One region of the Paenibacillus sp. SEL1 genome, then DNA from elsewhere that is predicted to be linked to it. Evidence: a T-box and tRNA genes for the amino acid it is inferred to sense, from the RefSeq annotation. Region 1 holds a T-box; the other regions hold tRNA genes.
What was found. The T-box of region 1 lies ahead of leuS (leucine--tRNA ligase). A T-box ahead of a tRNA ligase gene usually reads a tRNA of that ligase, here a tRNA-Leu.
Positions count from the first base shown of each region.

Region 1 (10,970 bases):
TCAGGTTCATGAGCTGTATTCAAAATAGCAGCCCATTCGGCAGAAGCCGCTAATCCCGTATACACGGGTGATGATATGGGAGTGGAATTCAAAACAGAATTATCGTCTGTTTGCCTGCGAGATGTCAGCCACGTTTTAAGCCAGTACAGAACACTATACAGAGCTGCGTAATACGCCATGACCCACAGGATGGAGGAAGACGGCCAAATACTCACATAAGCATCATCCACATTCAGCCATTTCACTAGTAAAAAGGTCAATTCGTTCAATTGCTCTGCCGGCCACGCAAGAATACGAGCCCCATCCCCCCACAAAAAGGAAAGCCCCATCGCCACCGTACCTATTGGAAGCACGATATATGTAATAAGGGGTACAAGCACAAAATTGGCCGCAAATGATAACAGCGAAAATTGATTAAAGTAGAATACCGTCATTGGAAACGAAACAAGCTGTGCCGTAATTGTAATCGCAACCTCACCTCCGATTAGGAAAGGCCATTTGGCGAAAAACGGCTTCATAAGCGGCATATAAATGAGCAACCCACCTGTCACCAAAAAGGAAAGCTGAAAGCTGACGCTAAGTAGATAATATGGATTCCAAATCAGCATGAGCAACGCGGATATACTTAAAATATTAAGTCCGTCTTTGAGCACACCTCGTCGGGCTGCAAACAAGCCGATCATCGCCATAATTCCCGCCCTCACAACAGAGGGAGAAGCACCTGTCAGCAGGACATAAGCCGGAATGAGTATCAAAACGACTGTAAGAGATGTCTCGCGGCTAACTCTTAGTAGCTTGAGTAAATATAATAGTGTAGCTGCATATACCGCCACATGCATGCCCGATATTGCTAAAATATGCGTTAAACCAAGCTTCGTAAACTCGTTATACGTTGCTGGGTCCAACTCATCTGTTACCCCAAGCACCAGTCCTTTCATATATCCTGCGTGATGAAGTGATGTAAATGCCGATTCCATTCTCTGCCCTAGTTGCTCCCTTAGCTGATCATTCCATCTGAACAAAGTGTAGCGGTTCCATAGTGAAGCCTCCTGCTTCTGTAACGAAGCTGCCCCATCGCCTTTGAAAAGCCAGTGGATTTCCTGTGTGTGCAGGTATTCACTGTAATCAAAGCTACCAAAGTTCCCCGCTTTTGTAGGAGCCTTTAAGGTGCCACGCAGTACGACTGCATCTCCACGTTGCCACGCTGCCGCAAGTTGCTGTTCCTGCTTGGCAGCCAACTTGATATGAACAATGACCTGTTCAGAAATTAGTGCACGATTCTCGTCCTTTTTCGAATGACTTCCGTAGTGATTGATTGAGGTGACTCTCATCTCAAACTGTGTTCGATCACCATCTACCTGTACTTTAGAAGCGATAAGCCCTGCTACTTGAACAGGCATGTCTTCCACCATAGAAGACGATACATGAAGAGCATCGGGAATACTGCTAACATTATGCGTATCATGCCAAAACCAATGAAATCCACCACCGCTGAATGCAAGCCAAAGTAATACCATATGCCGGATGGGCATTTTCATCCATAAAGCTATAAGCGGAAAGATCAGGGTAACCCCCGCCCAGAGGAACAAAAGCATATGTCCAGAATACAGACATGCTCCCGCACTTCCTGTAATCCAACAAACAGTAAGGGTCGATATAGGTCTAGTTAACACAATCTTAGCTTGAATACAATCACCTTCCGGTAGCAAACATTGCTTTCTGTCCAAAAAACACAAAACAAAAAGAACCTCTGACAAAATAGCATTCGTCAGAGGTTCTTCCTCGTTTACTTTTTTAATTCATTACATCCATCAGCGTTTCTTTTGGTGGATGATAGGTTTTCAGCATACGAAAGGCGATTCCCTTCTCCTCCATCATAGCACGAACCTTGTCGGCATCTTTGGGATAAGGTCGGTGGTATACAATCTCCACAATACCGCTGTTCGCCAACATATTGGCACACGTCCAGCATGGCTGGTCGGTGACGTATACTGAAGAGCCTTCACGATCAATTCGGTCAGTAAACAGCAGCAGGTTCTGCTCCGCATGAATAGTGCGAATACAACGCTGCTTCTTAACCATTTCCTCACGCCCATCACGGTGAACGACCTCATACTCCTCTGAGATCATGCAGCCTGCCTCAGAACAGTCAGGTACCCCGGATGGTGCTCCATTATAGGCCGTCCCCAAAAGCTTTTTACCTTGTACAAGTACGGCTCCAACATGACGCCGCGCACAGCGCGAACGGGTGGATACCATATAAGCGATATCCATGAAATAGGTGTCCCAGTCCTTGCGTACATCTGCACTCATTTCCATCTCTCCCGTATAAACAAGTTAAAACGTAAACCATATCCGCTACCGCCGTTCTCAGGACCTGTACATTATAATCTTATATAAGTTACAAACTGACATACGGCTTCATTTTAGCCAACATTTTAGCTCCGATTCCCTTTACATGATCCAAATCGTTCACACGTTTGAACGCCCCGTGCTGATTACGGTAGTTCAGTATAGCCTCGGCTTTTTTAGCCCCAACCCCTGGTAATTCCATTAACTCAGCAGCAGTCGCCGTGTTGATGTTTACCTTTTTTTCGCCGGAATCGGGTGTAGTAACCGAATCACTTACCCTATTGGTCCTACTCGTCGTTGCACCACTCGAACTAACAATACCTGTGTCTGAGCTCGGATTCGCAACACCTGACTGCTTTACGGTACTTGAATTTCCCGCAATAGAGTTTTCGCTCACAGCAGCAGATACACCAGTAGAAATCTGCACAGTATCACGTTTCACATTGTCAGCGGCTTCGGCATTCCTACTGCGCTCAGCTTTGTCTGAAGGTTCTTTTACACCAGGCTTTTTCCGGGCGTAGTCACTGCTGCGCTGCGACTTATTTGGCTCTGTCTCCATCGCCACAGCCTGCTCCACCTTATGGTTAAGTAAAGTCCACTCTTCTTGCGGCTCAGAGCGCTGTCCTCCGGCAAATAAAATAAGTCCACTCCCGATTACAGCAAGCGTTATCGCTGTTCCTGTCCATACACGTTTCATTTCCGTATCGTCCCCTACTCCACATGGATTTCGGAAAATTGAGCCGACTGAAAACACCGTCTCAATCAAACAGAGCAAGTCTGTCCAATTCCCGTTAAACCGGAGGGTGCAAACAACCTCCATACGGTCTCGCTGTGAGCATTTTCACAAAAAAAAGTGGTACGACCCCGGGGACGATCTAACATGCTTAGACATAAAATTCGTCATGTCGGCCAAGACCTGGCGCATACACTAAGAAGAATGACAGCTGACAGCACAGCGTCTATACCGCAAAGTATGAAAGGAGGACGTTGAACAATGAAAGTTGGATTTATCGGGACTGGCAGCATGGGAAGTCTGCTAATTGAGTCTTTTATTAATTCTAACGCACTCAAGCCGCAGCAAATATCAGCAAGCAATCGAACGCATTCCAAGGTAACCGAGCTAGCCCGTCGCTATCCAGGTTTGCATGCAGCCCAAAGCAACCGTGAAACGGCAGCGGAAAGCGATGTTTTGTTTATCTGTGTGAAGCCGCTGGAATCAAAAGCCATAACGGATGAAATACGCAACGTCATTACAGAAGAGCAAATCGTCGTATCTATCACAAGCCCGGTGCAGATTCGTATTTTGGAACATGCACTGAAAGCCAAAGTGTCCAAAATTATTCCAAGTATCACCCACCAAGTGGGCAGCGGAGCCTCGCTGTGCATCCATGGAAGCCGGATTACAGAGGAGGATCGCACCCTTCTGGAAGAGCTTATGTCCCACATCAGCAGGCCGATTCGGGTTAAAGAATCTTATACTCGGATCACGTCGGATTTTTCGAGTTGTGGTCCTGCTTTCTTGGCCTTTTTTATGGACCAGTGGATTCAAGCCGCAGTTCAAGCTACAGGTATAGACCGTACGGAGCTATGCGCCCTGGCCGGTGAAATGATCATCGGCACTGGAAAGCTGCTCACGGAAGGCGGGATGACACCAGCCGAGTTACAGGCCAGAGTGGCGGTTCCCGGAGGTATTACCGCCGAAGCTCTCGCATTGTTGGACATCAGCCTGCATAGCGTCTTTCCCGAGCTAATACAGGCCACGCACAACAAGTATGAAGAGGACATGCAAAAGGTAGATGTCTCCTTCGGCTTAAAGCCGATTAACCGGCAACAATATTAACCAGCTTACCTGGAACAGCAATTACCTTGCGGATCGTTTTGCCGGCCAGTGCCTGCTGAACATTGTCCAACGACACAGCGAATGCCTCCATCGCTTTAGCATCAAGATCCTTGGCAATCGTTGCACGCTGTACGATTTTACCATTTACTTGCACAACAATTTCCACTTCGGCGTCCACCGTCCATGCTTCATCATAAGCAGGCCAAGCCGCGTAGGTAATGCTATCATTGTGCCCCAGCAGCTGCCACAATTCCTCAGCCAGATGGGGTGCAAGCGGCGACAGCATTTGCACGAAGTTTTCCATTGCTGCACGCGGCAGAAGGTCTGCTTTGTATGCATCGTTGGTGAAGATCATCAGCTGGCTGATCGCTGTATTGAAGCGCAGCGCATCCAGATCTTCGGTTACTTTTTTCAGCGTTTTATGCCAAGTACGATTGAACTCATCGCTACCGCCGTCATTTGTAATTTTATCATTCAGGCTACCATCCTCCGAAACAAACAGGCGCCATACGCGGGACAGAAAACGATGTGCTCCCTCTACCCCATTCTCATTCCATGGCTTGGTCGCTTCCAGCGGCCCCATAAACATCTCATAAATACGCAGCGTATCGGCGCCAAATGTATTGACAATATCATCAGGATTAATGACATTACCGCGTGATTTACTCATTTTTTCATTGTTGTTGCCCAAAATCATACCCTGGTTGACCAGCTTATAAAAAGGCTCTTTCGTTTCCACTACGCCGATATCATACAGTACCTTATGCCAGAAACGGGCATACAGCAAGTGAAGAACCGCATGTTCCGCTCCGCCAATATACAAATCAACAGGCATCCATTCACGTTGTTTCTCTTTGGATACAAGCTCTTTGTCATTTTTCGGATCAATAAAGCGCAGGTAATACCAGCAACTTCCTGCCCATTGCGGCATTGTATTCGTCTCGCGACGTGCTTTCATACCTGTCTCAGGATCAATGGTTTCCACCCAATCTGTTGCGTTCGCCAGCGGGGATTCACCTGTACCTGAAGGCTTGATATTGTCCATCTCCGGCAGTACGAGCGGAAGTTGGTCCTCAGGAACCGTTTTGATCGTTCCATCCTCCAGATGAATTACCGGAATCGGCTCGCCCCAATAGCGTTGACGGCTGAACAGCCAGTCACGCAGGCGGTAGGTGACTTTGCCGTGTCCTTTGCCCTCGGCTTCCAGCCATTCAATCATCTTCGGAATCGCTTCCTCGTTGGTAAGTCCATTCAGCGGGCCTGAATTGACGTGCGGTCCATCCTCAGTATATGGCTCATTAGCCACATCTCCACCTTGGACAACCTCAATGATATTCAATCCGAATTGCTTGGCAAATTCCCAGTCACGCGTATCGTGAGCAGGTACAGCCATAATCGCTCCAGTTCCGTAGCCTGCCAGTACATAGTCAGCAATCCAGATCGGCAGCTTTTCGCCGTTCACCGGGTTCACTGCATAAGCTCCTGTGAATACGCCTGTTTTATCCTTGGCCAGATCTGTACGCTCCAGATCGCTTTTACGAGCAGCTTGTTCACGGTACTGTTGTACAGCATCCTTTTGCTCAGGCGTAGTGATAATATCCACTAATTCCTGCTCTGGTGCCAGCACACAGTAGCTTGCGCCGAACAGTGTATCTGGGCGGGTTGTAAATACTGTGAGTTGCTCGTCATAGCCTTCAATTGGAAAACGAACCTCTGCCCCGGTAGACTTACCGATCCAGTTCCGCTGCATATCCTTAATACTCTCAGACCAATCCAGTTCCTCCAGATCATCCAGCAGACGATCCGCGTATTCCGTAATTTTCAGCATCCATTGACGCATTGGTTTACGGACGACCGGATGACCGCCACGCTCACTCTTGCCGTCAATAACTTCTTCATTCGCCAGCACTGTTCCCAGCGCTGGGCACCAGTTCACGGGTACTTCAGCTACATATGCAAGGCCGCGCTTGTACAGCTGGATGAAGATCCACTGTGTCCATTTGTAGTAATCAGGGTCCGTCGTGCTGATTTCACGATCCCAGTCGTAGGAGAAGCCGAGCGATTTGATTTGACGGCGGAAGTTATTTACGTTTTTCACCGTAATTTCGCGTGGGTGTTCCCCTGTATCCAGCGCATGCTGCTCGGCAGGCAGACCGAAGGCGTCCCAACCCATCGGATGCAGTACGTTGTAGCCGCGCATTCTTTTATAACGTGAAACAATATCCGTAGCTGTGTAGCCCTCTGGGTGGCCTACATGCAGGCCGGCTCCAGATGGGTACGGAAACATATCCAAAGCATAAAACTTCGGTTTGCCCGGCTCTTCCCCGGTGCGGAACGTCTTGTTCTCATCCCAATATTTCTGCCATTTTGGTTCAATACTTTGCGGTTGATAGCCGTGCTTCGGCTGTGTGTCTGTCATTGTCTTTTCCTCCTCAAACGGTATGCAACAAAAAAACCTCTGCATCCCGTAGCGTGTCAGCGCTAGGGACGAGAGGTTATATTCCCGTGGTACCACCCTAGTTAGCAGAAAGCGTTCTTCGCGTTCTACTCCCTTTGCACCTGATAACGGAGGTGATCCGATGCGGGTTAATAACAGGATACAAGCACCTGTAAAGGCGTTCCTGCGTTGGACGCATATCTCCGAGGCGAGTTCACTTTGCGCTGTCAACCGGCTTGCACCACCCGCCGGCTCTCTATATGTCCAGACAAAGCTACTATTCCTCATCAGCGATTGTTTAACCGTTAATAATGGCACTATTATATTGAAAACCGCGAAAAAAGTCAAATAAGGACTAGCTTTGGTGTTAAAGACCCTCTTCATACTAATTGTTCATGACACATGCATACGAATGTTTTATAATAACTTCGAATTAAATTGATGCAAATTGAGTTGAGTTGAGATAAGAAAGGTGAGCTGAGACATGGCACAGATTAAAATTTTTGGAATAAAAGAAACTCTAAATCCAATCAAAAAGCAACTATCAGAGGTGATTCATTCTGCTGTGGTGGATGCGTTCAAATATCCTCCAGACAAGAGGTTTCATCGTTTTTTCCCTATGGATCAGGAAGACTTTATATATGCCGATGGTCGCTCTGAGGCGTACACCATTATTGAAATCAGTATCTTTGAAGGCAGAACGACAGAAGCTAAGAAGCAGCTCATCCAGCTGTTATTCCAACGAATTACGGACCATTTTGGCATTGCTCCACAGGATCTTGAGATTACTATATTTGAAACGCCCAAACAGAACTGGGGTATTCGGGGTGTACCGGGTGATGAGCTTCAGTTGAACTATAAAGTGAATATATGAGTGCAAAAAGACGCCCTTCATGTCATCATGAAAAGCGTCTTTCTTTTCCTAAATTTGCTCAATGAGTCTTCACTATTTTACAGCAACATAAAACAGTCTCGCCGCGTCACCTTCTGCTTCTACCCATTCAAAATCCGCATATACCTTCACATCACGAAAACCTGCTTTGGACAATTCTGCCTTCATCCAGTCTGGGTCATAGGCACGCTGTACATGTATTTCCTCGAAACGCTGGTATAGATCGCGTCCTTCATGTTCTGCTTTCGCAAAGATACTAAGATGATGCTCAATTTCACAACGGGGAGTGTCCAACGCACATGTCCAGATATATGAGATAGAGCGATCATCCAGTACGAATGGCTGCTCTTCATCATAACGTAAAAACGTCTGGGGATGATGTACATCGAACAAGAAGGTTCCGCCAGGCTTCAGACCAGCATGAGTTCTACGAAAAGTAGAAATTATATCTTCTTCCTCCAACAAGTAATTCAGACAATCGCAAAAAGAAATTACAGAATCCACAGGCTCGGGTAAAACCCATTCTCTCATATCCTGCTGTATCCAGCGAACGCTTCCCTCACGAAACAATCGCTGTCCCTGGGGAGTGGTTTCCATTTTGCGACGGGCTACTGCCAGCATGTCAGAGGATAAGTCGATTCCAGACACTTCGAAGCCCGAGTTAACTAGGGGAATCGTAATCGAACCCGTTCCACAGCCCAGCTCAGCCACCGTATGCGGCATACCGTACTGATCCCAAGCCTGCCGTGCAAATCGCAACCAGTCCGGGTACGGCATGTCCTGCATCAGCTCATCATACACATAGGCAAACTTCCGGTAAGAAGCCATTTTTTATTCCCCATTCCCGTCCTTCGGTTTCGGCATTTTCTCCACCAAGTAGGTCCAGTTTTCCTTTTGTGTAACCATTCCTTCCTTCATCAGCTTGCCCATCGCACGCTTGAAGGCGGATTTACTAATACCAAACCGTTGCTTGATAATATCCGGCGGCGTTGCGTCGGAGTAAGGCATGCCGCCACCCGGACGCTCCTTCAGAAAAGCAATCAATCGATCTGCATCCTCATCACGGCCTACTTCCTTGCGTGGCGACATCGCCAGATTGACCCGACCGTCTTCGCGAACAAGTGTGACCCGTACCTTAACCTCTTCGCCCAAGCGAAGCATCCGGTTGCGTTCCGAGGAGTGAATCATCCCAATCGCGCCAAAACCAAGCAGACCTCCGTCCACCAGAACGAATGTACCCATTTGAAGCGGCTTGTACACCGTCGCCTGCACCCACGTATTCAGCCACGAATCAGGGGCGTGGAAGCACAACGGAGCAAGCTCCTGCTCCCCTGCCAGCTTAGCCCGCAGTCTGCCTTGCTTGTCATGCTCCATAATGGCATATACGTAGTCGCCCACCTGAGGATGTAAATCTCGGTTTTCTGGCAACTCACGAATCGGCAGCAAAAGCTGACGACCCAATCCCATCTCTAGAAAACAACCCAAACGCGGATGCACATCGGCCACCTCAAGCTTTGCCATTTCGCCCAACGACAAGAACGGCTTTTTCATGGTTGCAGCCAAGCGGTCCTCTGTATCGTGAAAAATAAATACCTCCAACCGTTCACCAACTTCAATTTCACGTGTCAGCTCCGTATAATGCAGCAGCACATCCTGCTCACCAACAGTGAGAAAGTAGCCGAAAGGAGATACCTCACGATCCACCATAATGGTGACATAAGTACCGGCGATCAAACTCATACCTTTTCCACAACCTTAGCATCCGACCAGAGTCGTTCAATGTTATAGTATTCGCGCTCGTCGCGATGGAAGACATGCACTACGACATCCCCCAAATCCATTAGAACCCAACGGGCGGAATCCATTCCTTCGATTCCTTTGATGGTTACACCTTCATCATGAGCGCGTTTGCGAATTTCTGTTGCAATCGCCTGTACCTGTGTATCCGAATTACCATGGCAGATGACAAAATAATCAGCTACTAGTGATATTCCCCGCAAATCCAGTGCGACAACATTCATTGCCTTTTTATCATTTGCAGCATCAACCGCTATTTGCATTAATTGCTCATTAGTTAGGGTCATTCATGAACCTCCGTTTTTCTCTGTTTTAGTTGTTGAATCAAGTCATTACGCGACAAGACTGTTAGTGGAAAAATAACCTTTTGCTTTTCCAGCAACAATGAAATCGTAGAGTCAAATCCAGCGATAAGGCCCTGCTCCAAGCTTTTCTTTGCCTGTTTACGGATATGCTCAACCCCCGGAAAATCCCGTCCCGGTTCGATGTAATCAGCGAGACACACGACTTTATCCAGCAGGCTCATACCTACGCGTCCTGACGTATGCCAGCGAATCGCATTCCTTATTTCCGGATCATCCACTCCGTAATCTCTTGCTGCAACGCAGTATCCTACCTCTGAATGCCAGAGCTGCTTGTCATGTTCCAAAAGCTCCTGATCACATTCGGGATGACTGCGAATCACCTCTTCCATCTGCTGAACAGGCCAATATTTTGCTACATCATGCAAAATAGCCGCCAGTTCTGCCTTATCCGGATCTGCTCCATAGCGCTTCGCAAGCTCCACTGAGGTATGCATAACACCTAGTGTGTGCTTCCAGCGCTTTTCAGGCATTTGACCAGATACGGCTTCCATTAATTGCTCACGGCTGTACTTCATACAAACAGCCCCTTGTAATATAGTCATGCACACGATCTGGCACAAGATAACGGATAGTGCGCCCTTCCGCAGCACGCTCTCGAATATCCGTCGACGAAATATCCACCACCGGCATATCCGCCAGCAGTACCTTGTCCTGCAAATAATGCGGCAACTCATCCAACGCAAGCTGAAACCCTGGGCGCCGAACACCAATAAAACAAATTCGCTGCGCCAGCTCCTCAATTCCCTGCCAATGAGGCAAGTAGTTCACCATATCCGCACCAATAATAAAATAAAAATCCACAGCAGAGTGCAACTCTTGAAGCTCCTTGATCGTGTCAATGGTATAGGATACTCCCCCGCGAAGCACTTCAATATCCAGCACTTCAAAAGCAGGATGACCCGCTACCGCTTCACTCGTCATCTCCAGACGCTCCTTACCGCTCGCCCCCGCCTGATGCTTGTGCGGAGGAATATGAGAAGGCATAAACCATACTTGATCCAGCCCATAGGCATCTCTTGCCGCTTCTCCAGCCAGCAGATGTCCAATATGAATCGGGTCAAATGTACCACCCATAATACCGATTTTCATAATTTTCTCCCCGCGTGTTATCCTCTAGGCAACTCAATTTCCTTATGATCACGGGATTCTTTGTACAAAATAATAGTGCTCCCGATGATCTGAACAAGCTCAGAACCTGTCTCCGCGGCCAGTTCTTCCGCAATTTCATGCTTGTCGTCCAAACAGTTGTTCAAAATTTGCACTTTCATCAGCTCACGCTTTTCAATC
Region 1 covers NZ_CM137723.1:155,351-166,320, forward strand. The annotation lists gene ACYCSE_RS00685 (ComEC/Rec2 family competence protein) at 1-1,532, opposite strand, end outside; gene ACYCSE_RS00690 (hypothetical protein) at 1,462-1,614, opposite strand; gene ACYCSE_RS00695 (deoxycytidylate deaminase) at 1,795-2,313, opposite strand; gene ACYCSE_RS00700 (ComEA family DNA-binding protein) at 2,402-3,049, opposite strand; gene comER (late competence protein ComER) at 3,347-4,192, shown strand; gene leuS (leucine--tRNA ligase) at 4,173-6,611, opposite strand; T-box leader at 6,673-6,929, opposite strand; gene ACYCSE_RS00715 (tautomerase family protein) at 7,114-7,503, shown strand; gene ACYCSE_RS00720 (class I SAM-dependent DNA methyltransferase) at 7,576-8,349, opposite strand; gene ACYCSE_RS00725 (CvfB family protein) at 8,353-9,261, opposite strand; gene rsfS (ribosome silencing factor) at 9,258-9,605, opposite strand; gene yqeK (bis(5'-nucleosyl)-tetraphosphatase (symmetrical) YqeK) at 9,602-10,198, opposite strand; gene nadD (nicotinate-nucleotide adenylyltransferase) at 10,182-10,772, opposite strand; gene yhbY (ribosome assembly RNA-binding protein YhbY) at 10,790-10,970, opposite strand, start outside.

Region 2 (6,710 bases), 2.8 Mb from region 1:
ACCGTGTGCTTACAAGAAGTCAGAGCCCGATCTATGGGTGATGGCGTGCCTTTTGTAGAATGAACCGGCGAGTTACGTTCCCGTGCAAGGTTAAGGTGAAGAGCTGAAGCCGCAGCGAAAGCGAGTCTGAATAGGGCGAATGAGTACGTGGACGTAGACCCGAAACCGGGTGATCTACCCCTGTCCAGGGTGAAGGTGCGGTAACACGCACTGGAGGCCCGAACCCACGCATGTTGAAAAATGCGGGGATGAGGTGGGGGTAGCGGAGAAATTCCAATCGAACCCGGAGATAGCTGGTTCTCCCCGAAATAGCTTTAGGGCTAGCCTCGGAAATAGAATCGTGGAGGTAGAGCACTGATTGGGTGCGGGGCCCGCAAGGGTTACCAAGCTCAGTCAAACTCCGAATGCCATAGATTTAGTTCCGGGAGTCAGACAGTGAGTGCTAAGATCCATTGTCGAAAGGGAAACAGCCCAGACCATCAGCTAAGGTCCCCAAGTGTGTGTTAAGTGGGAAAGGATGTGGAGTTGCACAGACAACCAGGATGTTGGCTTAGAAGCAGCCACCATTGAAAGAGTGCGTAATAGCTCACTGGTCGAGTGACTCTGCGCCGAAAATGTAACGGGGCTAAACACACCACCGAAGCTATGGCTTGATGCTTGCATCAGGGGTAGGGGAGCGTTGAATGCGGGTTGAAGGTGTACCGTAAGGAGCGCTGGACTGCATTCAAGTGAGAATGCCGGTATGAGTAACGAAAAGATCTGTGAGAATCAGATCCGCCGAAAGCCTAAGGGTTCCTGAGGAAGGTTCGTCCGCTCAGGGTAAGTCGGGACCTAAGGCGAGGCCGATAGGCGTAGTCGAAGGACAACAGGTCGAAATTCCTGTACCACCGTAATCCGTTATGAGCGATGGGGTGACGCAGTAGGGTAGTGACGCGGACTGATGGATGTCCGTCTAAGCAGTGAGGCTGGTGTGTAGGCAAATCCGCACATCGTAAGGCTGGGCTGTGATGGGGAGCGAAAATTATAGTAGCGAAGGTCATGATCTCAGACTGCCAAGAAAAGCCTCTAGCCAGGAGAAGGTGCCCGTACCGCAAACCGACACAGGTAGGCGAGAAGAGAATTCTAAGGCGCGCGGAAGAACTCTCGTTAAGGAACTCGGCAAAATGACCCCGTAACTTCGGGAGAAGGGGTGCCTCGGTAGGGTGAATAGCCCGAGGGGGCCGCAGTGAAAAGGCCCAAGCGACTGTTTAGCAAAAACACAGGTCTGTGCGAAGCCGCAAGGCGAAGTATACGGGCTGACGCCTGCCCGGTGCTGGAAGGTTAAGGGGAGTGGTAAGCCTTCGGGCGAAGCTATGAACCGAAGCCCCAGTAAACGGCGGCCGTAACTATAACGGTCCTAAGGTAGCGAAATTCCTTGTCAGGTAAATTCTGACCCGCACGAATGGCGTAACGACTTGGGCGCTGTCTCAACGAGAGATCCGGTGAAATTTTAATACCTGTGAAGATGCAGGTTACCCGCGACAAGACGGAAAGACCCCATGGAGCTTTACTGCAGCTTGATATTGAATTTGGGTACGATCTGTACAGGATAGGTGGGAGCCGTTGAATCTTGAGCGCCAGCTTGAGAGGAGGCATCCTTGGGATACCACCCTGATCGTATCTAGGTTCTAACTTGGTACCGTAAACCGGTGCGAGGACAGTGTCAGGTGGGCAGTTTGACTGGGGCGGTCGCCTCCTAAAGAGTAACGGAGGCGCCCCAAGGTTCCCTCAGAATGGTTGGAAATCATTCGAAGAGTGCAAAGGCAGAAGGGAGCTTGACTGCGAGACCTACAAGTCGAGCAGGGACGAAAGTCGGGCTTAGTGATCCGGTGGTACCGCATGGAAGGGCCATCGCTCAACGGATAAAAGCTACCCTGGGGATAACAGGCTTATCTCCCCCAAGAGTCCACATCGACGGGGAGGTTTGGCACCTCGATGTCGGCTCATCGCATCCTGGGGCTGAAGTAGGTCCCAAGGGTTGGGCTGTTCGCCCATTAAAGCGGTACGCGAGCTGGGTTCAGAACGTCGTGAGACAGTTCGGTCCCTATCTGTCGTGGGCGTAGGAAATTTGAGAGGAGCTGTCCTTAGTACGAGAGGACCGGGATGGACGTACCGCTGGTGTACCAGTTGTTCCGCCAGGAGCACCGCTGGGTAGCTATGTACGGAAGGGATAAGCGCTGAAAGCATCTAAGCGTGAAGCCCCCCTCAAGATGAGATTTCCCAGTATGTAAGACCCCTTGAAGACGACGAGGTAGATAGGTTGGGGGTGGAAGTGCAGTAATGCATGGAGCTGACCAATACTAATCGGTCGAGGGCTTATCCTAAAAAATAAAACGCAAATGAGTTTCGGATCCAGTTTTCAGGGTGTGACCTTGAAGGTATGTAGAAATACATACAACAAGCGCATGGCTATTCATTCACACGATAAGTGATGAACTGAATAACCGTACGGTAGAATTTACGATGTAAATTCATGTTTGGTGGCGATAGCGGAGGGGTTCCACACGTACCCATCCCGAACACGACCGTTAAGCCCTCCAGCGCCGATGGTACTTGGACCGCAGGGTCCTGGGAGAGTAGGACGTCGCCAAGCAACCCCATAATGGGGATTTTTTTTCGCCTATTAGGCTATTGATTATACATACAAAATTGATTTTTTAGATGGGGCTATAGCTCAGCTGGGAGAGCGCCTGCCTTGCACGCAGGAGGTCAGGGGTTCGATCCCCCTTGGCTCCACCAATATTCCCTGATAGCTCAGTTGGTAGAGCACTCGACTGTTAATCGAGTTGTCACAGGTTCGAGTCCTGTTCGGGGAGCCATATGGAGAGGTGTCCGAGTTGGCCGAAGGAGCACGATTGGAAATCGTGTAGGCGCCAAAAGCGTCTCGAGGGTTCGAATCCCTCTCTCTCCGCCATAATTATTTTATTGTATGGCCCGTTGGTCAAGGGGTTAAGACACCTCCCTTTCACGGAGGTAACAGGGGTTCGAATCCCCTACGGGTCATAGTAATTCGGAGGCTTAGCTCAGCTGGGAGAGCATCTGCCTTACAAGCAGAGGGTCGGGGGTTCGAGCCCCTCAGCCTCCACCATTTGAAAAGTAAATATTTATTACTGTCGCGGGGTGGAGCAGTTCGGTAGCTCGTCGGGCTCATAACCCGAAGGTCGCAGGTTCAAATCCTGCCTCCGCAATTACTTTCAACTAAGAGAGTTGCCTCTGGAACCGTGGTGTAGAGGCCCAACATGCCTGCCTGTCACGCAGGAGATCGCGGGTTCGAATCCCGTCGGTTCCGCCATTTAACTTAATATGCCGGTGTAGCTCAACTGGTAGAGCAACTGACTTGTAATCAGTAGGTTGGGGGTTCAAGTCCTCTCGCCGGCACCATTTTGGAGGATTAGCGAAGTGGCCAAACGCATCAGACTGTAAATCTGCTCCCTTACGGGTTCGGTGGTTCGAATCCATCATCCTCCACCAGTTTTACGAGCCATTAGCTCAGTTGGTAGAGCACCTGACTTTTAATCAGGGTGTCGAAGGTTCGAGTCCTTCATGGCTCACCATTGTATTACATGCGCGTGTGGCGGAATTGGCAGACGCACTAGACTTAGGATCTAGCGTCTTTGACGTGGGGGTTCAAGTCCCTCCACGCGCATCTTGTTTTTGCGGACGTGGCTCAGCGGTAGAGCATCGCCTTGCCAAGGCGAGGGTCGCGGGTTCGATTCCCGTCGTCCGCTCCATTTATTAGTCCCCTTAGCTCAGCTGGATAGAGCGTTTGACTACGAATCAAAAGGTCGGGAGTTCGAATCTCTCAGGGGACGCCATTAACTTCATAAGCCGGTGTGGCGGAATTGGCAGACGCGCGCGACTCAAAATCGTGAGGGAAACCGTGGAGGTTCGAGTCCTCTCACCGGCATCTATTTCGGGATGTAGCTCAATGGTAAAACTCAGCCTTCCAAGCTGGTAGCGTGGGTCCGATTCCCATTACCCGCTTTATATAAATGAAAAAGGAGAGATGGCTTATTTTTATGCCATCTCTCCTTTTTTACTTTTAAACAATTCCTATCGACATGACAACCAGTAGAAACCTCAAGGCAATCTCCTCCGTTCCTTTGCGTTATTAACATACACAGGCAACTTCCAGAATTTTTATTTTCTGATCTTCTTCATATACTTAAGTTTCAGCTCGTAGTTCAGTTCTTGAAGGCAATATCAGCATGCAGACAGAAATTGCCCCCGCAACCTAACTCTGGTATCGGCGAGAGAAGCAACCGCTCCAGATCCAGAGTTTCAATCTGCTTAACTATCGGTTAATGGGCTTTGAGCGAAGCGCTGACCGGAGTCTTCTTCGTCTGAGAAGCAACTGGACATGGTGACCATGGATATCACGATGCCAGATATGACAGGTGCACACGAAGCTTTCTATGGATAGGGCGTACAACTAACGAGGAACGATAGTTAAATAACACACAATGTTGAGCAGGCGCTTCAAGTCTGCTCTTTTTATTAAACTAAAGGGCAGGATAGTTATAAATATGTTAAAATAAGGGCGAATAAAATCAGAGGTGAGCTAATGTTCAATCCGAAGATCTTCTTCTATTAGTTGTGTCTAAGGTCATGGCTTCAAATGCCAAAATCTAACCCGGCACAACGGGGATGAAGATGTTTACACGGGAAGAGATTCAATTCTGGGAAGATGAGAAACAGCGTAGTCTGGAGATCAATAATAAGCCCAAAGATCCAAGAAAAGAGAAGCTTAAGGATTTCCGTAAAGGAATCAAGAGTGTTCATTACAACAAAGAATGTAAAATAGCAAGAAAAGATGATTATCGTCTGTATAGAACAAAAAATGAAACGACTGATGCATAGTGAAGAATACGAGCTCCTACACAGTTACAAACGAACGAGTGGTTGGATTACTTGGTAAATGAGGTAGCCTTTGAATGAACTCATCCTATTGTTGAAGTGAGTAGCAGTAGGGCAGTTCATGAGGGGCTGCTTTTTTTTCATTGAGCTAACGGGCAGTTTAGTTGAACAAGATAAGTGGAGGTTTTATGTCGCATTTGACGCAAACTGTGAAGGAGGAAGCTGGGAAAATGATAGCTAAGTGTAAAGTGTTGAGTTAACTATCCAGCTTGTTTGTTGATGTCTTTAATGTTTGTGCAGCCTCATCGAGATAGATATCTAAATAAGTACCATCAGTAAATTTAATAACCACAGCATTAGTAGTGATGGCGACATCTTCAATCGTCCTACCTTTAAGTTTTTCAGGTATAACTTTGAAATTAGTCGATTCCACATTCATCAAATCCTTTCATTGATTACACATCTTAGTAATCGGTAATAAGTATATAAAACCTATATTAGTCTAACACTTCTCATTATAAAAGTAAAAGATGAATGATAGAAATACTGAACAGTACGAAGATATTGTGTAATAAAAGAAAGCGTGCTTATTCAACTAACGAGGAACGTTAGTTAAATAAAGAACAGCGGTAGTCTAGGACTTTCTCCTTTTTCAGTCCAAGGCTGCCGCTATTACTATATTCAATTCAGTCTAATACTATATTTTTATCAGACACCGGCTTTCAGAACGGCATCAGAGGTGGGGAACTCCAATAAGGTTTTCAACGACACCGCAGAATGAAGATCTCCGATAAACACCCTTGTATTCAGGAGACATCTGATCCAATGCGGCTTGGAACTGCAGTTTAATTTGAATATATAGACCGGTAAACGCGTCATGCTGTCGCGATAAGTTTCGGAGATTCAAGCAACTGAACGCCCCTTGTTTTATAATGATCAAAGTCTTCTTTGTAGAAATAGAATCATCTTCGGTTGATTACTCCTAGGGTAAAAGTTATGAACGGTTGACCTTGGCTTCAAAACGCTTTTCCAGCTCGTCCCAGTTGGGTGTAGGGACCCGGGACCGTTCCTTCCAAAGGTGAAACACGCGGCTCAAAGCTACGATTTCCCCTACGAATCCGTCAACCAGCCGGCGGATCGGCATCCTATGATAAATTTTTATAAAAAGGCGCATCAACGCCGGTCGTTTGCGGATTAGTGAAGCTTGCGCGGCCGGCGTTAGCGGATATTGTAAGGCCTCTAACCACGCGAAAGCCTTCGTCCATAGCCGCGATCATCTGCCGCAACAACTTGTCGTCGCCGGCGTTTTTTTTCATTTGGCGCTCGTGTATAACCGTTACAAAGTTTAGCGCAATTACAGGCACGATATAATTCTTGAACCGTGCCTCTATATTTTCATGATAGATAGGTATCGTACTTATTTGGTTTACATATGCGGGTACGCCCCCTTCCATGCAGAGGGTCTTTCCCAAACAAACATAGACTAACGGCCACCATCATGAATGCAAATGTCTTGGCTTGTGAATCTGAACCTCCTTAATGGAGTACAGGGCACAGGCCGAGAGTTTTTTGTTAGGACATACTCTGAGTCCTTAATTTCCCGACCTAGAGGAACTATAGGCAGCATTGTATTATCTCGCTGGTCGAATATTTAAAGCGGTGTTTGTGAATACCAGTCTATGTGAACACTATTTAACAAACTAACAAATTCGCCATTGAAAATCTTCTCTTGAACCAATTTTGGTATACTATGTGGTAGATAAGAGAATTGAGAATTATTTTGAAGTCTGGCTATAAGTGTGTTTCTACAACAA
Region 2 covers NZ_CM137723.1:3,125,870-3,132,579, forward strand. The annotation lists rRNA gene ACYCSE_RS14170 (23S ribosomal RNA) at 1-2,363, shown strand, start outside; rRNA gene rrf (5S ribosomal RNA) at 2,516-2,632, shown strand; tRNA gene ACYCSE_RS14180 (tRNA-Ala) at 2,703-2,778, shown strand; tRNA gene ACYCSE_RS14185 (tRNA-Asn) at 2,783-2,858, shown strand; tRNA gene ACYCSE_RS14190 (tRNA-Ser) at 2,862-2,953, shown strand; tRNA gene ACYCSE_RS14195 (tRNA-Glu) at 2,971-3,042, shown strand; tRNA gene ACYCSE_RS14200 (tRNA-Val) at 3,052-3,127, shown strand; tRNA gene ACYCSE_RS14205 (tRNA-Met) at 3,154-3,227, shown strand; tRNA gene ACYCSE_RS14210 (tRNA-Asp) at 3,255-3,331, shown strand; tRNA gene ACYCSE_RS14215 (tRNA-Thr) at 3,345-3,420, shown strand; tRNA gene ACYCSE_RS14220 (tRNA-Tyr) at 3,425-3,510, shown strand; tRNA gene ACYCSE_RS14225 (tRNA-Lys) at 3,518-3,593, shown strand; tRNA gene ACYCSE_RS14230 (tRNA-Leu) at 3,605-3,685, shown strand; tRNA gene ACYCSE_RS14235 (tRNA-Gly) at 3,696-3,770, shown strand; tRNA gene ACYCSE_RS14240 (tRNA-Arg) at 3,778-3,854, shown strand; tRNA gene ACYCSE_RS14245 (tRNA-Leu) at 3,867-3,946, shown strand; gene ACYCSE_RS14250 (hypothetical protein) at 4,693-4,899, shown strand; gene ACYCSE_RS14255 (hypothetical protein) at 5,153-5,329, opposite strand; partial or broken gene ACYCSE_RS14260 (IS110 family transposase) at 5,620-5,852, opposite strand; gene ACYCSE_RS14265 (hypothetical protein) at 6,042-6,350, opposite strand.
Region 2: it has a tRNA-Leu gene. The T-box ahead of leuS (leucine--tRNA ligase) is inferred to sense a tRNA for this amino acid. The anticodon was not compared.

Region 3 (10,970 bases), 2.3 Mb from region 1:
ATCATTCTTTATCAAACATCGACATTTTCTTTTTTTGAAAGAAAAGTCTAGGTTAAGCTACAAAGAGCACACGGAGGATGCCTAGGCGCCAGGAGCCGACGAAGGACGTGGCGAACAACGATAAAGCCTCGGGGAGCTGTAAGCAAGCTTTGATCCGGGGATGTCCGAATGGGGAAACCCGGCTGTCTTCATCGACAGTCACTTTCTGCTGAATACATAGGCAGAATAGAGGCAGACCAGGGGAACTGAAACATCTAAGTACCCTGAGGAAGAGAAAACAATAGTGATTCCGTCAGTAGCGGCGAGCGAACGCGGATTAGCCCAAACCAAGGAGCTTGCTCCTTGGGGTTGTGGGACGTCTCACATGGAGTTACAAAGGAACCGGTTAGATGAAGAGGTCTGGAAAGGCCCGCCAGAGAAGGTAAAAGCCCTGTAGTTCAAAACTTGTTCTCTCCGAGACGGATCCCGAGTAGTGCGGGGCACGTGAAACCCCGTATGAATCCGGCAGGACCATCTGCCAAGGCTAAATACTCCCTGGCGACCGATAGTGAAGCAGTACCGTGAGGGAAAGGTGAAAAGCACCCCGGAAGGGGAGTGAAATAGATCCTGAAACCGTGTGCTTACAAGAAGTCAGAGCCCGATCTATGGGTGATGGCGTGCCTTTTGTAGAATGAACCGGCGAGTTACGTTCCCGTGCAAGGTTAAGGTGAAGAGCTGAAGCCGCAGCGAAAGCGAGTCTGAATAGGGCGAATGAGTACGTGGACGTAGACCCGAAACCGGGTGATCTACCCCTGTCCAGGGTGAAGGTGCGGTAACACGCACTGGAGGCCCGAACCCACGCATGTTGAAAAATGCGGGGATGAGGTGGGGGTAGCGGAGAAATTCCAATCGAACCCGGAGATAGCTGGTTCTCCCCGAAATAGCTTTAGGGCTAGCCTCGGAAAGAAGAATCGTGGAGGTAGAGCACTGATTGGGTGCGGGGCCCGCAAGGGTTACCAAGCTCAGTCAAACTCCGAATGCCATAGATTTAGTTCCGGGAGTCAGACAGTGAGTGCTAAGATCCATTGTCGAAAGGGAAACAGCCCAGACCATCAGCTAAGGTCCCCAAGTGTGTGTTAAGTGGGAAAGGATGTGGAGTTGCACAGACAACCAGGATGTTGGCTTAGAAGCAGCCACCATTGAAAGAGTGCGTAATAGCTCACTGGTCGAGTGACTCTGCGCCGAAAATGTAACGGGGCTAAACACACCACCGAAGCTATGGCTTGATGCTTGCATCAGGGGTAGGGGAGCGTTGAATGCGGGTTGAAGGTGTACCGTAAGGAGCGCTGGACTGCATTCAAGTGAGAATGCCGGTATGAGTAACGAAAAGATCTGTGAGAATCAGATCCGCCGAAAGCCTAAGGGTTCCTGAGGAAGGTTCGTCCGCTCAGGGTAAGTCGGGACCTAAGGCGAGGCCGATAGGCGTAGTCGAAGGACAACAGGTCGAAATTCCTGTACCACCGTAATCCGTTATGAGCGATGGGGTGACGCAGTAGGGTAGTGACGCGGACTGATGGATGTCCGTCTAAGCAGTGAGGCTGATGTGTAGGCAAATCCGCACATCGTAAGGCTGGGCTGTGATGGGGAGCGAAAATTGTAGTAGCGAAGGTCATGATCTCAGACTGCCAAGAAAAGCCTCTAGCCAGGAGAAGGTGCCCGTACCGCAAACCGACACAGGTAGGCGAGAAGAGAATTCTAAGGCGCGCGGAAGAACTCTCGTTAAGGAACTCGGCAAAATGACCCCGTAACTTCGGGAGAAGGGGTGCCTCGGTAGGGTGAATAGCCCGAGGGGGCCGCAGTGAAAAGGCCCAAGCGACTGTTTAGCAAAAACACAGGTCTGTGCGAAGCCGCAAGGCGAAGTATACGGGCTGACGCCTGCCCGGTGCTGGAAGGTTAAGGGGAGTGGTAAGCCTTCGGGCGAAGCTATGAACCGAAGCCCCAGTAAACGGCGGCCGTAACTATAACGGTCCTAAGGTAGCGAAATTCCTTGTCAGGTAAATTCTGACCCGCACGAATGGCGTAACGACTTGGGCGCTGTCTCAACGAGAGATCCGGTGAAATTTTAATACCTGTGAAGATGCAGGTTACCCGCGACAAGACGGAAAGACCCCATGGAGCTTTACTGCAGCTTGATATTGAATTTGGGTACGATCTGTACAGGATAGGTGGGAGCCGTAGAACTTTGAGCGCCAGCTTGAAGAGAGGCATCCTTGGGATACCACCCTGATCGTATCTAGGTTCTAACTTGGTACCGTGATCCGGTACGAGGACAGTGTCAGGTGGGCAGTTTGACTGGGGCGGTCGCCTCCTAAAGAGTAACGGAGGCGCCCCAAGGTTCCCTCAGAATGGTTGGAAATCATTCGAAGAGTGCAAAGGCAGAAGGGAGCTTGACTGCGAGACCTACAAGTCGAGCAGGGACGAAAGTCGGGCTTAGTGATCCGGTGGTACCGCATGGAAGGGCCATCGCTCAACGGATAAAAGCTACCCTGGGGATAACAGGCTTATCTCCCCCAAGAGTCCACATCGACGGGGAGGTTTGGCACCTCGATGTCGGCTCATCGCATCCTGGGGCTGAAGTAGGTCCCAAGGGTTGGGCTGTTCGCCCATTAAAGCGGTACGCGAGCTGGGTTCAGAACGTCGTGAGACAGTTCGGTCCCTATCTGTCGTGGGCGTAGGAAATTTGAGAGGAGCTGTCCTTAGTACGAGAGGACCGGGATGGACGTACCGCTGGTGTACCAGTTGTTCCGCCAGGAGCACCGCTGGGTAGCTATGTACGGAAGGGATAAGCGCTGAAAGCATCTAAGCGTGAAGCCCCCCTCAAGATGAGATTTCCCAGTATGTAAGACCCCTTGAAGACGACGAGGTAGATAGGTTGGGGGTGGAAGTGCAGTAATGCATGGAGCTGACCAATACTAATCGGTCGAGGGCTTATCCTAAGATAAAACGCAAATGAGTTTCGGATCCAGTTTTCAGGGTGTAACCTTGAATGTAGAATTTGCACAGCAAATTCATGTTTGGTGGCGATAGCGGAGGGGTTCCACACGTACCCATCCCGAACACGACCGTTAAGCCCTCCAGCGCCGATGGTACTTGGACCGCAGGGTCCTGGGAGAGTAGGACGTCGCCAAGCGATATCCTTCAAAGGATAATGAAGTTTTGCATGTTAGGGCCTTTAGCTCAGCTGGTTAGAGCGCACCCCTGATAAGGGTGAGGTCGGTGGTTCGAGTCCACTAAGGCCCACCACTTCCAGAATAACAAAAAGATTGGGGCCATAGCTCAGCTGGGAGAGCGCCTGCCTTGCACGCAGGAGGTCAGCGGTTCGATCCCGCTTGGCTCCACCAATATTCCCTGATAGCTCAGTTGGTAGAGCACTCGACTGTTAATCGAGTTGTCACAGGTTCGAGTCCTGTTCGGGGAGCCATGTTTTGAATATTTCTGAATTTTATATATAAGGTGGCGGCGTAGCTCAGCTGGCTAGAGCGTACGGTTCATACCCGTGAGGTCGGGGGTTCGATCCCCTCTGCCGCTACTCGGAGAGATACCCAAGTGGCTATAAGGGGACCCTCTGCTAAGGGGTTAGACTGCGAAAGTGGTGCGAGGGTTCGAATCCCTCTCTCTCCGCCATAAATTTATTGAAACCAGAACTTATTTTGCAAGGCCCGTTGGTCAAGGGGTTAAGACACCTCCCTTTCACGGAGGTAACAGGGGTTCGAATCCCCTACGGGTCATATTATGGAGGCTTAGCTCAGCTGGGAGAGCATCTGCCTTACAAGCAGAGGGTCGGGGGTTCGAGCCCCTCAGCCTCCACCATAAGAAAATTTGAGAAATGCCTTTTAATGTCGCGGGGTGGAGCAGTTCGGTAGCTCGTCGGGCTCATAACCCGAAGGTCGTAGGTTCAAATCCTACCCCCGCAATTAATTTCCTGTTGGAAATGCCTCTGGAACTGTGGTGTAGAGGCCTAACATGCCTGCCTGTCACGCAGGAGATCGCGGGTTCGAATCCCGTCAGTTCCGCCATTTTAACTTCATATATAATTGGCATATAAAGTGCGGATTATATGATGTAGTAATAAAAAAATATGGCTCGGTAGCTCAGTCGGTAGAGCAGAGGACTGAAAATCCTCGTGTCGGCGGTTCGATTCCGTCCCGAGCCACCTTTCAAGTGGGAAATGAGTAATGTGCCGGTGTAGCTCAACTGGTAGAGCAACTGACTTGTAATCAGTAGGTTGGGGGTTCAAGTCCTCTCGCCGGCACCATTTTGGAGGATTAGCGAAGTGGCCAAACGCATCAGACTGTAAATCTGCTCCCTTACGGGTTCGGTGGTTCGAATCCATCATCCTCCACCAGTCTTTTCATAATCATATGGCGGTCGTGGCGAAGTGGTTAACGCACCGGACTGTGACTCCGGCATTCGTGGGTTCAAGCCCCATCGGCCGCCCTTTATTCTTAATCTATTGGGGATTAGCCAAGCGGTAAGGCAACGGACTTTGACTCCGTCATGCATAGGTTCAAATCCTATATCCCCAGCCATTAAGAGCCATTAGCTCAGTTGGTAGAGCACCTGACTTTTAATCAGGGTGTCGAAGGTTCGAGTCCTTCATGGCTCACCATTTATAATTATTTTGCGGTCGTGGCGGAATTGGCAGACGCGCACGGTTCAGGTCCGTGTGGGCTAACCCCCCGTGGAGGTTCGAGTCCTCTCGACCGCACCATATTTTGCGGACGTGGCTCAGCGGTAGAGCATCGCCTTGCCAAGGCGAGGGTCGCGGGTTCGATTCCCGTCGTCCGCTCCATTATCCATACGGCGCCATAGCCAAGTGGTAAGGCAAAGCTCTGCAAAAGCTTCATTCCCCAGTTCAAATCTGGGTGGCGCCTTGACTACTCATTATGGAATTTAATATGCGCCCTTAGCTCAGCTGGATAGAGCGTTTGACTACGAATCAAAAGGCCGGGAGTTCGAATCTCTCAGGGCGCGCCATTTCTTAAAAAATGTATAATGTCGGGATGTAGCTCAGCTTGGTAGAGCACCTGGTTTGGGACCAGGGGGTCGCATGTTCAAATCGTGTCATCCCGATACTGATTTGCGGGTGTAGTTCAATGGTAGAACTCCAGCCTTCCAAGCTGGTAGCGTGGGTTCGATTCCCATCACCCGCTTTTTGCTATAGCGGATTCTTGTTGCCTCAGTGGTGACACCTTATAAATAAAGAGAGCCTGTCTGGGGACAGAGCTCTCTCTTTTTTTGTATTTATCCTCATGTAATCCACAATGTGTTGATTATCCATAATCTTCGGTATCGGTGTATATCGTTCTAATCATACAACTGGCATACACCGATAACCGATCTAGTGGACAGTTTTTACACGGGAATGGTCAGCTGGATGGAGGTTCCCTTGTCTGGAGCAGAGGTTATGCTCATAAATCCCCCTACCCCTCTAGCTCGTTCTTCCATACTGAACAATCCAACTCCCTCTCCTTGGGACTTTCCAGAGAATCCAATGCCCTCATCCCGAATGGTCACTTGTATCATTTCATTTTGATCCTCGACGTCGACATATGCCTCTGCTACATCTGCGTATTTGGCTACATTCGTTAATGCTTCTTGTACAATCCGATAAATTGCAATTTCCTTGCGAATATCAACCCGTTTACGTAAAGTGCATTGAAAATGCACCTCAATCCCGTAATGAGAACAGAAGTTTTCAATATAGGTTCTTATGGCTGGGACGACACCCAGATCATCCAGAACTGAGGGACGAAGTTCCCACGCTAGACCACGAACATCTTTGATGATGTCGGTCACCTGCGAACGAAGATTCTCCAGAGTAGCACTAGGTTGTTCGGCAAGTTGGCTATCCAATTGGATAATAAGTGAAAACAAGCTTTGCCCTATCCCATCATGCAGCTCTCTTGAAAAGCGTTTACGTTCTTCTTCCTGTATTTGCATGACTTGCGTCATCATAGACTGGAGTTCTGCTTCTACTTTCTTCAGTTTAGTGACCTCATTGCGGATCGCTAAGTACTGATAGGGTTTACCTTCCTCGTCCATAAACGGAACGATCGTAGTATTCACCCAATAGTAGCTGTTATCTTTAGCACGATTACGTATTTCTCCTTGCCATACCTCACCTGAACGGATCGTAGTCCACAGGTTTTTCATGAAGGCAGAGGTATGATAGCCTGAATTAATAAGACGATGATCCTGACCGATCAGCTCTTCACGACTGTATTGCGAAATCTCACAGAACTTGTCGTTTACGTACTGAATAATACCTCGATGATCGGTCAAAGCAACGATGGAAGACGTATCTAGAGCAAATTTCAGATTGGATAATTGGTGGAGTGAGTTACGCAGCGCATGAAGAAAAGGGGATTCTGGTATATAAATTTCCAGATCATTCAGCAGTTTATCGGTTGATTCACCAAAGGCATGCTGCAGTAAAGGGTTAGAAGGTTCATTCATAATGGAGCAGCCCCTTTTTTAGTGCGAATTTGACTAGCTCAGGTCGTGTTTTCAAGTTAAGCTTCTCCATAAGATTGCTTTTATGGGACTCTACGGTTTTGACGCTAATCACCAGGTGCTCGGCAATTTCCTTGTTGGCATATCCTTTGGCTACCCACGATAGAATCTCTTTTTCCCGCTCAGACAAGGATTCATAGGGTCCGGCTATGCCTTCCTGTTTGATTTTGTCCAGATATTCACTCATCAGTCGTTTGGTTGCATTCGGGTACAAATAGGCACTACCTTCGGCCACAGACTGGATGGCAGCGAGTAACTCCTCGTGAGGTGCGCTTTTTAAAATATATCCGGATGCTCCAGCCTGAATGGCTCGGAACAGATATTCTTCATCGTCATGCATCGTTAAAATAAGGACTTCTGTATCGGGCAACTGTTTTTTTAATTCAGTGGTTGCCGTGAGACCATCTTTGCCAGGTGGCATGCTAAAATCCATGAGTACGACATTAGGTTGTAGCTCTACTGCTTTACGGATCGCCTCATCCCCGTCTGCTGCATCTCCTACGACCTTAATACCATTTTTGCCGTCCAATAGGGCCATGAGGCCAGAACGTACGACAACATGATCATCCACTACTAGTATACGAATCAATTTGTCATCCCCTCGAACGGTAAAAAAACCGTGCGTTTTGTCATAATCATAGCAAATTTTAGGGATTTCAATCAACAAAGATAGTTAGGGACAGCCATATCAAGTGTTTTATGAGTTTTATTATCTACAGTAACATTGTTGATCTATGGAGTGAGAGGGTAAGCACATAGTTGGCTAAGGCGTTGAGCGACTTGAGTGGCCTCGGCCACATCAGACTCTGTGAACGTCCTCACATCACGATTACCAAGAAGCAGCACACCGTTAGGCAGATCCCCTGTGCTGGAAAAGGGAATAGCAACAGCAGAGTGAAGCTGCTCGGCCAGCATTAGTGCACACTCCTGACGCAGACGTATACTACCCGATAGTAAAGCACTTACAGTCACGGTACGTCCCAAGCGAACAGCCATCCCGGCAATACCATGGCCAATCTTAAAAGAAATAAGGCGATAGCGATTGCTTCGGCTGCCGGAGGCGTAATACCAATGCAGCCTACCACCCGACTTGGACATAAATGCAAGGGCAGTGAGATCACTATAAATAGTATCTCTTAACTGGTTCAGTTCTTTTCGCATTTCATCCGTTATTTGTAGCATAGAAGACACATCCTTTTTCATAACCAAACTATATCTCTAATTCATTGTAGTTCCGACAGTTACAAAAGTAGATCAGGGAACCCCCTGATCTATAGGCGCAGGAAACACTGACTTTTCATCAGGTCGGGTAAGGAGTAGGGAAAAGGCCGATAAATGGGGCGTTAGCTTACCTCGGAAGTGATATTTATCACAGTAAATCAGGGAGTAGGAAGGTATAAAATCAGGTGTTCTCCCGATAACAACCCAGGCATTAAAACATTATGATATAGATATCAGGTAAACACGAGGAGGACGCTAACATGCAAGCCACTTGTATGGAACGGTTTGGGGACGAAGCGGAACGCACGGGAATTCAGATTTATTTGACAGAAGAACATTTTGTTCTGCTAAAAGATATTATGTCCTGGAAGAAGGTAAAGGCAGGCGTTATGCTTTTCCGAGAAGGCGATGATGCAGAGCAGCTTTATTATATACATTCAGGTCATGTTAAACTTCGTAAATCGACAGAAGATGGTAAAGAACTGATTCTGACCATTCAGCATCAAGGCGACTTAATTGGGGAATTTAGCGGGATAGATGGAGAAGAGTATAGTTGCACTGCGGAAACAGCCGATGTGTGTGAGTTAGGCGTCGTGCTTGTTAAGGATCTGGAGTCGCTCTTGTCCAAAAATGGGGAAATGGCACTTCAGTTCATCCAGTGGATGGCGATGAAGCAACGCATTATGCAATCGCGTTTTCGGGACTTACTGTTGTATGGTAAAACTGGAGCGTTAGCATCTACATTGATCCGTGCTAGCAATACATGTGGCGTGGCTGTGAAGGATGGCATTTTACTAAATATGAAGCTAAGTCACTCCGAATTAGGTGAGATGATTGGAGCGACGCGAGAGAGTGTGAACCGGATGCTGAGCGCGCTGAAAGAGCAGGGAACCCTAGATACAAGGGATGGAAAGATTGTCATTCACGATCTCAAGGTATTACGTGGCATGTGCTGCTGTCCTTCGTACGGCCAATGTGCCCATGAAATTTGTCGCCTCTAATATATGAATACCATTAGGCGGGGTCCAAGAGACTTCGTCTTGCTGCATGTCTTCTAACAATCTAGCACATGGGGTAACGAACAACATAGATTACAAAAAAAACTAATCAACGTCGTATAGCGGCTAATTACCAATAATATATTTATATTAAATGGAACTGAACACATGACATTTTATGAACTAGCTGTTTTGAAGTAACAGTGGAGCTAATAATGGTTGACTAAAAGGTGGGAGGGATTTTAAGTTTTAAAAAAAGGTATTATTTACAAGTTGCTTTCTATTGCTGAAAATGATATATTATTTGAGCTGACAACAAAACAGCAGTTTCAAAAGCGAAAAGCTTGGGTGAAATGATCTTCAAAAAAAGAAAAAATAACCCTTGCATTTTTGAAACGAACATGATATGATCTTATAGCTGCTGAAAAACGCGGCGAAAGAGAAATGTTTGATCTTTGAAAACTGAACAACGAGTGAGTAAAACGATTTTGTTCGCAAAATCAAAACAAGAGATATTTTATCTCGTCAGTTTCAAAATGAGCTTATCGCTCTTTCTATAAACCAGCTTCGGTTGGTCTTTAATGGAGAGTTTGATCCTGGCTCAGGACGAACGCTGGCGGCGTGCCTAATACATGCAAGTCGAGCGGGGTTGTTTAGAAGCTTGCTTCTAAACAACCTAGCGGCGGACGGGTGAGTAACACGTAGGCAACCTGCCCACAAGACAGGGATAACTACCGGAAACGGTAGCTAATACCCGATACATCCTTTTCCTGCATGGGAGAAGGAGGAAAGACGGAGCAATCTGTCACTTGTGGATGGGCCTGCGGCGCATTAGCTAGTTGGTGGGGTAAAGGCCTACCAAGGCGACGATGCGTAGCCGACCTGAGAGGGTGATCGGCCACACTGGGACTGAGACACGGCCCAGACTCCTACGGGAGGCAGCAGTAGGGAATCTTCCGCAATGGGCGAAAGCCTGACGGAGCAACGCCGCGTGAGTGATGAAGGTTTTCGGATCGTAAAGCTCTGTTGCCAGGGAAGAACGTCTTATAGAGTAACTGCTATAAGAGTGACGGTACCTGAGAAGAAAGCCCCGGCTAACTACGTGCCAGCAGCCGCGGTAATACGTAGGGGGCAAGCGTTGTCCGGAATTATTGGGCGTAAAGCGCGCGCAGGCGGCTCTTTAAGTCTGGTGTTTAATCCCGAGGCTCAACTTCGGGTCGCACTGGAAACTGGGGAGCTTGAGTGCAGAAGAGGAGAGTGGAATTCCACGTGTAGCGGTGAAATGCGTAGAGATGTGGAGGAACACCAGTGGCGAAGGCGACTCTCTGGGCTGTAACTGACGCTGAGGCGCGAAAGCGTGGGGAGCAAACAGGATTAGATACCCTGGTAGTCCACGCCGTAAACGATGAATGCTAGGTGTTAGGGGTTTCGATACCCTTGGTGCCGAAGTTAACACATTAAGCATTCCGCCTGGGGAGTACGGTCGCAAGACTGAAACTCAAAGGAATTGACGGGGACCCGCACAAGCAGTGGAGTATGTGGTTTAATTCGAAGCAACGCGAAGAACCTTACCAGGTCTTGACATCCCTCTGACCGGTCTAGAGATAGACCTTTCCTTCGGGACAGAGGAGACAGGTGGTGCATGGTTGTCGTCAGCTCGTGTCGTGAGATGTTGGGTTAAGTCCCGCAACGAGCGCAACCCTTATGCTTAGTTGCCAGCAGGTCAAGCTGGGCACTCTAAGCAGACTGCCGGTGACAAACCGGAGGAAGGTGGGGATGACGTCAAATCATCATGCCCCTTATGACCTGGGCTACACACGTACTACAATGGCCGGTACAACGGGAAGCGAAATCGCGAGGTGGAGCCAATCCTAGAAAAGCCGGTCTCAGTTCGGATTGTAGGCTGCAACTCGCCTACATGAAGTCGGAATTGCTAGTAATCGCGGATCAGCATGCCGCGGTGAATACGTTCCCGGGTCTTGTACACACCGCCCGTCACACCACGAGAGTTTACAACACCCGAAGTCGGTGGGGTAACCCGCAAGGGAGCCAGCCGCCGAAGGTGGGGTAGATGATTGGGGTGAAGTCGTAACAAGGTAGCCGTATCGGAAGGTGCGGCTGGATCACCTCCTTTCTATGGAGAATCGTTTCCTGCAACGGAAACATTCAAATATGAAGCGTAAGCTTCAAAAACTA
Region 3 covers NZ_CM137723.1:2,407,613-2,418,582, forward strand. The annotation lists rRNA gene ACYCSE_RS10965 (23S ribosomal RNA) at 51-2,975, shown strand; rRNA gene rrf (5S ribosomal RNA) at 3,053-3,169, shown strand; tRNA gene ACYCSE_RS10975 (tRNA-Ile) at 3,206-3,282, shown strand; tRNA gene ACYCSE_RS10980 (tRNA-Ala) at 3,305-3,380, shown strand; tRNA gene ACYCSE_RS10985 (tRNA-Asn) at 3,385-3,460, shown strand; tRNA gene ACYCSE_RS10990 (tRNA-Met) at 3,495-3,568, shown strand; tRNA gene ACYCSE_RS10995 (tRNA-Ser) at 3,572-3,663, shown strand; tRNA gene ACYCSE_RS11000 (tRNA-Glu) at 3,696-3,767, shown strand; tRNA gene ACYCSE_RS11005 (tRNA-Val) at 3,774-3,849, shown strand; tRNA gene ACYCSE_RS11010 (tRNA-Met) at 3,880-3,953, shown strand; tRNA gene ACYCSE_RS11015 (tRNA-Asp) at 3,979-4,055, shown strand; tRNA gene ACYCSE_RS11020 (tRNA-Phe) at 4,120-4,192, shown strand; tRNA gene ACYCSE_RS11025 (tRNA-Thr) at 4,219-4,294, shown strand; tRNA gene ACYCSE_RS11030 (tRNA-Tyr) at 4,299-4,384, shown strand; tRNA gene ACYCSE_RS11035 (tRNA-His) at 4,404-4,476, shown strand; tRNA gene ACYCSE_RS11040 (tRNA-Gln) at 4,494-4,568, shown strand; tRNA gene ACYCSE_RS11045 (tRNA-Lys) at 4,573-4,648, shown strand; tRNA gene ACYCSE_RS11050 (tRNA-Leu) at 4,663-4,750, shown strand; tRNA gene ACYCSE_RS11055 (tRNA-Gly) at 4,757-4,831, shown strand; tRNA gene ACYCSE_RS11060 (tRNA-Cys) at 4,842-4,913, shown strand; tRNA gene ACYCSE_RS11065 (tRNA-Arg) at 4,940-5,016, shown strand; tRNA gene ACYCSE_RS11070 (tRNA-Pro) at 5,039-5,112, shown strand; tRNA gene ACYCSE_RS11075 (tRNA-Gly) at 5,122-5,192, shown strand; gene ACYCSE_RS11080 (PAS domain-containing sensor histidine kinase) at 5,395-6,498, opposite strand; gene ACYCSE_RS11085 (response regulator) at 6,491-7,144, opposite strand; gene ACYCSE_RS11090 (GAF domain-containing protein) at 7,288-7,737, opposite strand; gene ACYCSE_RS11095 (Crp/Fnr family transcriptional regulator) at 8,037-8,777, shown strand; rRNA gene ACYCSE_RS11100 (16S ribosomal RNA) at 9,353-10,908, shown strand.
Region 3: it has a tRNA-Leu gene. The T-box ahead of leuS (leucine--tRNA ligase) is inferred to sense a tRNA for this amino acid. The anticodon was not compared.